DNA from 3 places in the Streptomyces sp. NPDC087310 genome. Region 3 is predicted to be linked to each of the others. Evidence: riboswitches for the same ligand, from Rfam matches in the RefSeq annotation. Region 3 holds a riboswitch; each other region holds the start of a gene.
What was found. A riboswitch is a leader RNA that binds a small molecule or an ion and turns the genes downstream of it on or off. The one in region 3 is predicted to bind cobalamin.
Positions count from the first base shown of each region.

Region 1 (3,265 bases), on a different contig from region 3:
GAGGCGATGACCGCGGCCGGGGTGCGGCGCCTCGTCGTGGTGAGCGCGGCGCCGCTGAACCGTACGGGCGCGGCTCAGACCTGGCTCGCGCACCGGGTGATCACGCCCATGATGTGGGCGGTCCTCAGGGAGGTGTACACCGACCTGGAGCTGATGGAACGGACCCTGGCCGACAGCGACCTGGACTGGACGTCCGTACGGCCGCCCCGGCTGACGAACGGCGCGGGCAGAGGCATCTACCGGCACGCCGTCGACGCGGGCCCGCCCGGCAACCACATCGCCCGCGCGGACGTCGCCCGCGCCATGCTGGACTTCATGGCGGCGCCCGAGACGGTCCGCCACGTGGTGGGCGTCAGCGACTGACCTCCCCCACGGCCCCCATGGTGGCCGGCGCCGAAGCGGAAGCCGAAGCGGGATCCGTCCGCGCCCGGAGCGCCTTCTCGGCCAGCCCCCCGAAGATCAGCCCGAAGGCCGTCCACAGCAGCGCCTGCACACCGAGCGACGCGAGCCGGAACTCCCACAGCAGCGCGGCGGGGAACGACGCGGGAACGGCGTCGGTGTTGGCGGGCAGCACCAGACACGCCAACGCCAGGACGGCCACGTAACCGCCGCCCGCGACGAGCGACGCGTTCCAGTTGCCGAGCCGCGGCGCCAGCCGTCTGCCCGCGATGACGGCGGCGACCGCCAGCAACACACTGAGCAGGATCATCAGGAAGAACAGCGTGGTGCGTTTCCCGATGGTGTCCGGGCTGCCGACGGCGGGCGGCGCCGCCGGATACTTCAGGAACGGCACCAGATAGACGGTGGTGAAGGCGGCCCCCGCGACCAGGGCGGCGGTCGCCCGCGGACCGAACCGGCCGATCCTGCCCAGGCTCACGGCGAAGACCAGCGAGGCGATACCGCCCAGGGCCACCCCGTACACCAGCACGCCGGTGGCGAGCCCGAACGTCGACTGGACCGGCCTGCTGACCAGTTCCTCCTCTTCCTCCTCGGCCGCGGCGGAGTCCCCCGCCCCGCCGTGCTGATGCGCCGGGGCCGACCGGGCCTCCTCCTGCGCGATGGAGTCCCGTACGGACGGCTCACCCGCGAAATAGGCCAGCGTGAAGGCGAGAAGCCCTGCCAGCACGCCCGCGACCATGCCGCGGACCAGGAGGTTTCTGACGGTGGAGGCATGCATGCGCGTATATCTCCGTTATCTCCGTGCTCCGTGGTTCGCCGTCAGGTCAGTGGCAGGGGAAGCCGAGGAGATGACGGCCGTCGTGCACCCACTCGTGCACACCGGCACCGGAGATCACCGACGTCGCGCCCTGCTCGGCGCCGACGAAGTAGAGCAGCACCAGCATCAGGGTGCCGACGAAGACCGCCCACGGCAGAACGGCGCGCAGTGGAAGCGGAGCCGGAACGGCGGCGGTGGACGAGGTGGGCGAAACGGCCGTGGTCGTGGGCGCAATGGACTGAGCCATGGCACATCCTCCTTGGGGAACTCGCGTCCCGTTGCATGGAGCTCGAACGACGGCCTTCGGGTCTGACTCACCGGACCCCCGCCGCGTGTGACGCGGCCGGCACCCGGCATACAGTGGCGCGACCGTGCCGGAATCTCACCGGACTTCCGTCTCGCCGTCGTGGATATCGACGTGAAGGTACCGCGAACCGGCAGACGGGCCAAGGGGGCCTTGTCATGACGATCCGCGTCCTGCTCATCTCACCCGCCATGGGACCGGCCCTGCGCGCGGCCCGCTTCGGCGAGGAACCCGAGCAACCTGAGCAACCCGCGCAACCGGAGGCGCCCGGCCCGCCCGACCCCGGGCCGGGGAGCGCGGTGGACGCCGCCGGGGTGCGTCAGACCCAAGCCGTACGGGAGGACTTCCTCCGCGGCGCCCGAACGTCCGCCGTGTACGTCTCGCCCTCGCCCCGCTGCCGTACGACCGCCGGCCTGCTCGGCCTGGACGCCCGGCCGCTGACCGACCTGGCGCCGTGGGCCATGGGCCGCTGGCAGGGCAGGACCCTCGACGAGGTCGCCGCCGAGGAACCGCGGTCGGTGAGCACCTGGCTCACCGACCCGGCCGCCGCGCCGCACGGCGGGGAGTCCCTGCTCGCGCTGTACGCCCGTGTCGGCCGGTGGCTCGACGCGCTGGACCCCGGCACGCCCCGGGTGGTCGCCGTGACCGAACCGGACATCGTGCGCGCCGCCGCCGTCCACGCCCTCGGCGCGCCCGCCGGTGCGTTCTGGCGGTTCGACGTACGGCCGCTGACCGCCACCGAACTCACCGGGCGGGACGGCCGCTGGAACCTGCTCGGCGGCCGTCCGCTCGCCGGCGAGGAGGCCGGAGAGGAGATCTGAGGCCAGCGGACCTGGGGATCAGATCCGAGGCTCAGCGGATCCGAGGGTCAGCCGCGGCCCTTGGCGCGGTCCAGCGCGGCCACACCCACGGCCGCCAGGCCGACCTGGATGACCAGCTCGATCCAGTCGAAGCCCCTGGTGTCCGCGACGCCGAACGCCGCCGCGACGAACGTACCGACCAGCGCCGCGACGATACCCACGGCGATGGTCCACAACACCCCGATGCGCTGGCGCCCGGGCACCACGAGCCGTCCGAGCACACCGATAACGATGCCGACGACGATGGCGACGAAAATGCCGGAAATCTCCATGTCCCCTCCTCTTCGCCCATTACTGCCGAAAGTGCGAAAGTCGTGCTCGTCGACCGTGTGCCCGCCTTACGGACGCCGAACCCTCAGCCGCGCGGCGACGTCCAGTGGGGGTCGCGTCCGGTCAGCGCCAGCAGTACGTCGAACGCGGCGGCGTCCTCCGCCACCGCCACCGGCTCCCCGAACACCCCCATCTTCCGGGCCATCGGCGCCAGCGCCCCGAACTCCGCGACGAGCACCCCGACGAGCGAGGCGTCCGGCTCGTACGGCTGCCCCGTCGCCCGCGCCAGGTCCCACGCGTGCACCGTCAGATCCCCGAGCACCATCGAGCCGACCGTCCTGGCCGGCAGCCCCATCGCCCCCGACGTGCCCTCCTCGGCACCCGGCGCGTCCCAGGCGTCGACGAGCCGCGCCGTCTCCGCGGCGAACCGCTCACGCCACTCCCCCGCGAGATGCTCGGGGGCGGCGCCGAAGTCGGCGTCCCGCTTCGCGGCGAGCGCCTGGAAGTTCACGACGACCTGGAAGAGATGGTCCGCGAGGGCGTGCACGTCGTACGCGGCGCACGGCGTCGGCGCGCCGAGCTGGTCGTCGCCGATGCCACGGACGACGGGGAGGG
Region 1 is NZ_JBIUYF010000004.1:46,902-50,166, reverse strand. It holds gene ACIO3P_RS15310 (NAD(P)H-binding protein) at 1-363, shown strand, start outside; gene ACIO3P_RS15305 (CbtA family protein) at 353-1,177, opposite strand; gene ACIO3P_RS15300 (CbtB-domain containing protein) at 1,224-1,463, opposite strand; cobalamin riboswitch at 1,501-1,657, opposite strand; gene ACIO3P_RS15295 (histidine phosphatase family protein) at 1,679-2,341, shown strand; gene ACIO3P_RS15290 (GlsB/YeaQ/YmgE family stress response membrane protein) at 2,389-2,652, opposite strand; gene ACIO3P_RS15285 (TIGR03086 family metal-binding protein) at 2,736-3,265, opposite strand, start outside.
Region 1: another riboswitch for cobalamin. It lies ahead of ACIO3P_RS15300 (CbtB-domain containing protein); the one in region 3 lies ahead of ACIO3P_RS33180 (ribonucleoside-diphosphate reductase subunit alpha).

Region 2 (3,265 bases), on a different contig from region 3:
ATGCGGGAGTGCTTGGTGGGGTACGCGGAGAGGACCAGCGCGACGCGCTTCTCGGCGTTCGTACGGAACGCCAGCGTGGCATGGCGTACGGCGATCCCGGCGACGCGCGCGGCCCGCTCGGGGTCGGGTACGTACGCGGGCAGCCCGTCCTCGTCGATCTCCTTGAAGGAGAACGGGACGGTGATCAGCCGGCCGTCGAACTCCGGTACGGCGACCTGCGAGGCGGCGTCCAGCGGCGTCAGCCCCTCGTCGCTCTCCTCCCAGGCCGCGCGGCTGCTGGTGAGGCAGAGTGCCTGGAGGATCGGTACGTCGAGCGCGGCGAGCGCGCCCGCGTCCCACGCCTCGTCGTCGCCGCCGGCCGACGCCTGGGCGGGCTTGGTGCCCCCCGCGGCGAGCACGGTGGTGACGATCGCGTCGGCCTCCCCCAGGGCGGCCAGCAGCTCCGGCTCGGGCGCGCGCAGGGAGGAGACGAAGATCGGCAGGGGCCGGGCGTCGGCATCCTCGATCGCCGAGCACAGGGTCTCCACGAAGGCGGTGTTGCCGCTCATGTGGTGCGCGCGGTAGTAGAGGACCGCGACCGTCGGGGCCTTCTCCGTCACCACGTGGCCCGGCCGGCCGATACGGGGCGGACGGACGCGCCGCTCCAGCCGGCCCCAGGTGGGCGCGGCGGCGGGCGGCTCGAAGCCGTGGCCGGTCAGCAGCACGGTGTCGGAGAGGAACCGGGCGAGCTGTTCCAGGTTGGCGGGCCCGCCGTGCGCGAGATAGGCGTGCGCCTCGGCGGCGATCCCGATGGGGACGGTGGACGCCTCCATGAGCTGCGCGTCGGGCGCCTGCTCACCGGTGAGGACGACGACGGGGATGTCCCGGGCGAGGAGGGCGTCGATACCGTCCTGCCAGGCGCGCAGACCGCCGAGGAGCCGTACGACGACGAGGTCGGCGTCCTCCAGCAGTCCGGGCAGTTCGTCGAGCGCGAGCCGCGCCGGGTTGGCGAACCGGTACGGGACCGGACCGCCCGCCGCGTTGGCGGCACGGGCGCTGAGCAGATCGGTGTCGGACGTCGACAGGAGCAGAAGCATGCGGCGTCTTGCCTTCCTCGGGGTCCGCGCCCCGGGCGGGTGTGGAGGACGGCGGGAGTTCCTGGCTCACCCGACGACCGGATTGCTACGACCGGATCACTCCGGCCGGAGCTGTCGGGTTCACAGTGGCGGGACCGCGCCGGGTTCGCACCGGGCTTCCTCCCCATGACGCCGTCACTGGCGTGTGACGGGCCTGACGGCCCGCCGTCTGCATAGTAAGTGCTGAGGTCACGGGCGGGGAGGGCGCCCGGTCGGGACGGCGGACGAGAAGGGGGCGGGCGGGGGCCACCTGGGTATGCTCGCGGCCATGCCGCCCACCTCGCCAACACCCGTGAACCGGGACGAAGCCGCCGCGCGCGCTCCGTTCCGGGGCGCGGCGCGGGATGCCGTAGGGGAGTCCGTACGGGACAGCCTCCCGGACGCCGTACGGGAGGCCGTACGGGTACGAGGGGATGCCTGCCCCGGTGCGCTGCGGCTGCACCACGCCGACGACGGCGCCCTGGCCCGGCTCCGGCTGCCCGCAGGGCTGCTGACGCACCGCCAGGCGCTCGCGCTGGCCGACGCGGCGGAGCGGCTGGGCGACGGCCACCTGGACCTCACGTCCCGGGGCAACGTGCAGCTCCGGGGGCTGGGCGCGAGCTGCGGCGGCGAGTTGGCGGACCTCCTGCACGAGGCGGGACTGCTGCCGTCGGAGGAGCACGAGCGGATACGGAACATCGTCGCCTCACCGCTGGCCGGACTCGACGGACTCGGCGCGGGCGACGTGCAGTTGTGGGCCCGGCGGCTGGACGGACTGCTGTGCGCGAGCGAGGCGGCGACGGAGCTCTCCGGGCGCTTCCTGTTCGCGCTGGACGACGGCCGGGGCGATGTGGCGGCGCTGGGCGCGGATGTGACGTTGCTCGCACGGCGGGACGGCACGGCAGAGGTGCATATAGGGGCATCCCGCCCGCCGTACGGAGAACAGGCGGTACGGGCGGTACGCGTCCCGGCCGCCGACGCCCCGCGCGCGGCCCTGCTGGCGGCCGAGACCTTCCTCACGGCGGCGCGGGCGAGCGGCACGGGCGCCTGGCGCGTAGGGGACCTGCCGGCCGGGGCGGCCCGGGGGCTGGCGGCAGCGGTGGCGGAACGCCTGACGGCGGCCGGAATCGAGGTCCTGGCGGGGGACGCGGGGGACACGCGGGGTGCGGCGGAAGCCCCTGCCCCCGGGCTGATCCGCTCCCCCGACGGAACGGTCGCGCTCTCCGTGTACCCCCGGCTCGGCCGGCTGAGCGTGGCGCAGTGGCGACATCTGCTTTGTAAGAGCAGTGCTCCGGACGAGAGCCCTGCTCTGCGGCTGACGCCCTGGCGCGGGGTGATCGTTCCCGGCCTGGCTCCGGACGCCGCCGCCGACCTGCTCGGACGGCTCCGTACCGCCGGACTGGTCACCGAGCCCGACTCCCCCTGGCTCGGCGTCGGCGCCTGTACCGGGCGGCCCGGGTGCGCCAAGGCGCTCGCGGACGTGAGGGCCGACGCCGCCGCGTCCGTGGCCGCCGGCCGGGACGGCGACCGGACCGGCCTGCCCGTGTACTGGTCGGGGTGCGCGCGGCGCTGCGGTCATCCGCAGGGCGACCGGGTGGACCGGGTCGCGACCGGCGAGGGCCGCTACACCGTCTCCGTACACAAGCGGAACACGCTGGACGAACGGGACGAGCGGGACGAGAACGTGAAGACAACACAGTCGTGACGACGTGACGAGATGAGCGAGACCACAGTGTTCGACTATGAGAAGGACGGCGCGGCGATATACCGCCAGTCGTTCGCCACGATCCGCGCCGAGGCGGACCTCGCCGGGCTGCCCGCCGACGTCTCCCAGGTCGCGGTGCGGATGATCCACGCCTGCGGCATGGTCGACCTCGTGCGCGACCTGGCCTTCACCCCCGGTGTGGTGGCCCGTGCCCGCGAGGCGCTGCGCGCGGGCGCGCCGATCCTGTGCGATGTGCGGATGGTCGCGAGCGGGGTCACGCGCAAGCGGCTGCCCGCCGAGAACGACGTGGTCTGCACGCTCTCCGACCCGGCCGTCCCGGCCCTCGCCGCCGAGTTGGGGACGACGCGCAGCGCCGCCGCCCTGGAGCTGTGGCGGGACCGGCTGGACGGGGCGGTCGTCGCCGTCGGCAACGCGCCGACCGCGCTCTTCCGGCTGCTGGAGATGG
Region 2 is NZ_JBIUYF010000004.1:58,044-61,308, reverse strand. It holds gene cobN (cobaltochelatase subunit CobN) at 1-1,076, opposite strand, end outside; cobalamin riboswitch at 1,111-1,298, opposite strand; gene cobG (precorrin-3B synthase) at 1,384-2,799, shown strand; gene ACIO3P_RS15350 (precorrin-8X methylmutase) at 2,812-3,265, shown strand, end outside.
Region 2: another riboswitch for cobalamin. It lies ahead of cobN (cobaltochelatase subunit CobN); the one in region 3 lies ahead of ACIO3P_RS33180 (ribonucleoside-diphosphate reductase subunit alpha).

Region 3 (3,265 bases):
TCGAGGCGCTGTTCATCCTCACCACGGTCGACGCGGGGACCCGTGTCGGGCGCTTCATGCTCCAGGACATGCTCGGCAACGTGTACAAGCCGATGCGCCAGGTGAGCTGGAAGCCGGGCGTCTGGTTCGCCAGCGCGGTCGTGGTCGGCGGCTGGGGCTACTTCCTCTGGGTCGGCGTCCATGACCCGCTGGGCGGCATCAACCAGCTCTTCCCGCTCTTCGGCATCGCCAACCAGCTCCTGGCGGCCGTGGCGCTCGCCGTCTGCACCACGCTGCTGGTCAAGTCCGGCCGTCTGAAGTGGGCCTGGGTGACAGCCGTGCCGCTGGCCTGGGACGCGGCCGTCACCCTCACCGCGAGCTGGCAGAAGATCTTCTCGGGCGACCCGAGGGTGGGCTTCTTCACCCAGCGCGACGTGTACCAGTCGGCCATCGACCGGGGCGAGGTGCTGGCCCCGGCCAAGACCATGGACGACATGCACACCGTCGTCACCAACTCCACGGTGGACGGGGTGCTCTCGGCCCTCTTCGCGGTCCTCATCCTCGTGGTCATCGCGGACGCGGGACGGGTCTGCTTCAAGGCGATCCGCGACCCGGAGTCCGTCCGGCTGGTGGAGGCCCCGTACACCGAGTCCAGGATCGTCGCCCCGGCCGGCATGATCCCCACCAAGGAGGAGAAGGCGGAGCTGGCCGCCGCCGAGGCCACGGCGCGGGAGAGCGTCCCGGCGGGGACGGGCCCGGCATGACCTGGCTCCGGAGCCAGGCCCGGAGTCGGAGTGGGAGCCGGGTGGAGCGGGTACGGCAGGTGGCCCGGCGGGTCCGCTGGTACGTGCGGGAGTTCACCGGCGAATCGGCGTACGAGCGTTACGTGGCCCACGCCACCGCCGGTGACCCGGCCGGCCAGGTCATGACCCGCCGCGCCTTCGAACGCAGCCGCACGGACGCCCGTGAGGCCGACCCGCGCGAGGGATTCCGCTGCTGCTGAGCGGTTGTTGAGCGGTTGCTGAACGCTCACGGAGTGCTCGCGGAGTGCTCGCCGGGCGCTCGCCGGGCCGCCGCTGATCTCGTACCGCGGCGACGTACGACACAACATCTGGGGGGTGGCGCACCGCGCGCCCCCCAGATGTATGCTCGACCTCGCTGTCGACGCAGGGGAATCCGGTGTAAATCCGGAACTGTCCCGCAACGGTGTGCTGTGGCGCGCTTTGTCGCGCCCTCCAGTCCGAACACCTGCCGACAGTGCGTCCGGCTCGACCGAACCGGACGCCCAGACGTCCGGGCCTCGCGGTTGGGCCGGTGGACGCGGCGCGGTGTGCCGCCCTGCGAGGGCGGGGTACGTCCGTGCGCGCGGACCCGTGCCTCCTCGTGGCCCAGAGCCGAGCGAGGGAGAGAACCACGTGACCATCGCGCCAGCGGATCCGGTTTCAGTTGTCTCGGAAGCACAGTCCGAGGCACAGTCCGAGCACGGGGCGGCGACCGCCGCCGGGCAGGCCGACGCCCCCGGCACCGCGCTGCTGCGGACCCTGACCGAGCTGACCGCCGATCTGCCCGACGCCGACCCGGGCAGGATCGCCGCCGCCGCGCTGCGTGGCCGCAACGCCCGTTCGGACGAGGCCGAGCTGCGCGAGCTGGCCACGGAGGCGGCGGCCGGGCAGATCTCGGAGGACCCGGCCTACTCCCGTCTCGCCGCCCGGCTGCTCACCCGTACGATCGCCGACGAGGCGGCCTCCCAGGGCGCCGTGTCGTTCTCCGCGTCCATCGCCGTCGGGCAGCGCGAGGGCCTGATCGCGGACCGTACGGCCGCCTTCGTGACGCGCCACGCCGACCGGCTCGACGCGCTGATCGACCAGGACGCCGACGACCGCTTCGGCTACTTCGGGCTGCGTACGCTCTACAGCCGCTATCTGCTCCGGCATCCGCTCACCCGTCAGGTGATCGAGACGCCCCAGTACTTCATGCTGCGGGTCGCCGCCGGGCTCGCCGAGGACGAGAGCGCGCACGCGCTGGACGAGGTCGCCGCGCTCTACCGGCTGATGAGCCGGCTGGACTACCTCCCCTCCTCCCCCACGCTCTTCAACTCCGGCACCCGCCACCCGCAGATGTCGTCCTGCTACCTGCTGGACTCGCCGCTGGACGAGCTGGACTCGATCTACGACCGCTACCACCAGGTGGCGCGGCTCTCGAAGCACGCGGGCGGGATCGGGCTCTCGTACTCCCGTATCCGTTCGCGCGGTTCACTGATCCGGGGGACGAACGGCCACTCCAACGGCATCGTCCCGTTCCTGCGGACCCTCGACTCCTCCGTCGCGGCCGTCAACCAGGGCGGCCGGCGCAAGGGCGCCGCCTGCGTCTACCTGGAGACCTGGCACGCGGACCTGGAGGAGTTCCTCGAACTGCGGGACAACACGGGCGAGGACGCGCGCCGTACGCACAACCTCAACCTCGCGCACTGGATCCCCGACGAGTTCATGCGCCGGGTCGAGTCGGACGGCGTGTGGTCGCTCTTCTCGCCGGTGGACGTGCCGGAGCTGGTCGACCTGTGGGGCGACGCGTTCGACACCGCGTACCGCAAGGCGGAGGCCGACGGTCTCGCACGTAAAACGATCAAGGCCCGTGAGCTGTACGGCCGGATGATGCGCACCCTCGCGCAGACCGGCAACGGCTGGATGACCTTCAAGGACGCGTCGAACCGTACGGCGAACCAGACCGCCGAGCCCGGCCACACCGTCCACTCCTCCAACCTCTGCACGGAGATCCTGGAGGTCACGGACGACGGCGAGACGGCCGTCTGCAACCTCGGCTCGGTCAACCTGGGCGCGTTCGTGGACGCGGCCACCGGCGAGATCGACTGGGAGCGGCTGGACGAGACCGTCGTCACGGCCGTGACCTTCCTCGACCGGGTCGTGGACATCAACTTCTACCCGACCGAGCAGGCGGGCCGTTCCAACGCCAAGTGGCGCCCGGTGGGCCTGGGCGCGATGGGGCTCCAGGACGTCTTCTTCAAGAAGCGGCTGCCCTTCGACTCCCCCGAGGCCGCCGCGCTCTCCACCCGGATCGCCGAGCGGATCATGCTCGCGGCGTACGAGGCGTCCTGCGCCCTCGCCGAGCGCAACGGCCCGCTCCCCGCCTGGTCGAAGACGCGCGCGGCGCGCGGGGTGCTCCACCCCGACCACTACGACGTGGAGCTGAACTGGCCGGAGCGCTGGGCGGCGCTGCGCGCCCGGGTGGCGAAGTCCGGCATGCGCAACTCGCTCCTCCTCGCCATCGC
Region 3 is NZ_JBIUYF010000010.1:20,590-23,854, reverse strand. It holds gene ACIO3P_RS33190 (carbon starvation CstA family protein) at 1-743, shown strand, start outside; gene ACIO3P_RS33185 (YbdD/YjiX family protein) at 740-982, shown strand; cobalamin riboswitch at 1,108-1,250, shown strand; gene ACIO3P_RS33180 (ribonucleoside-diphosphate reductase subunit alpha) at 1,395-3,265, shown strand, end outside.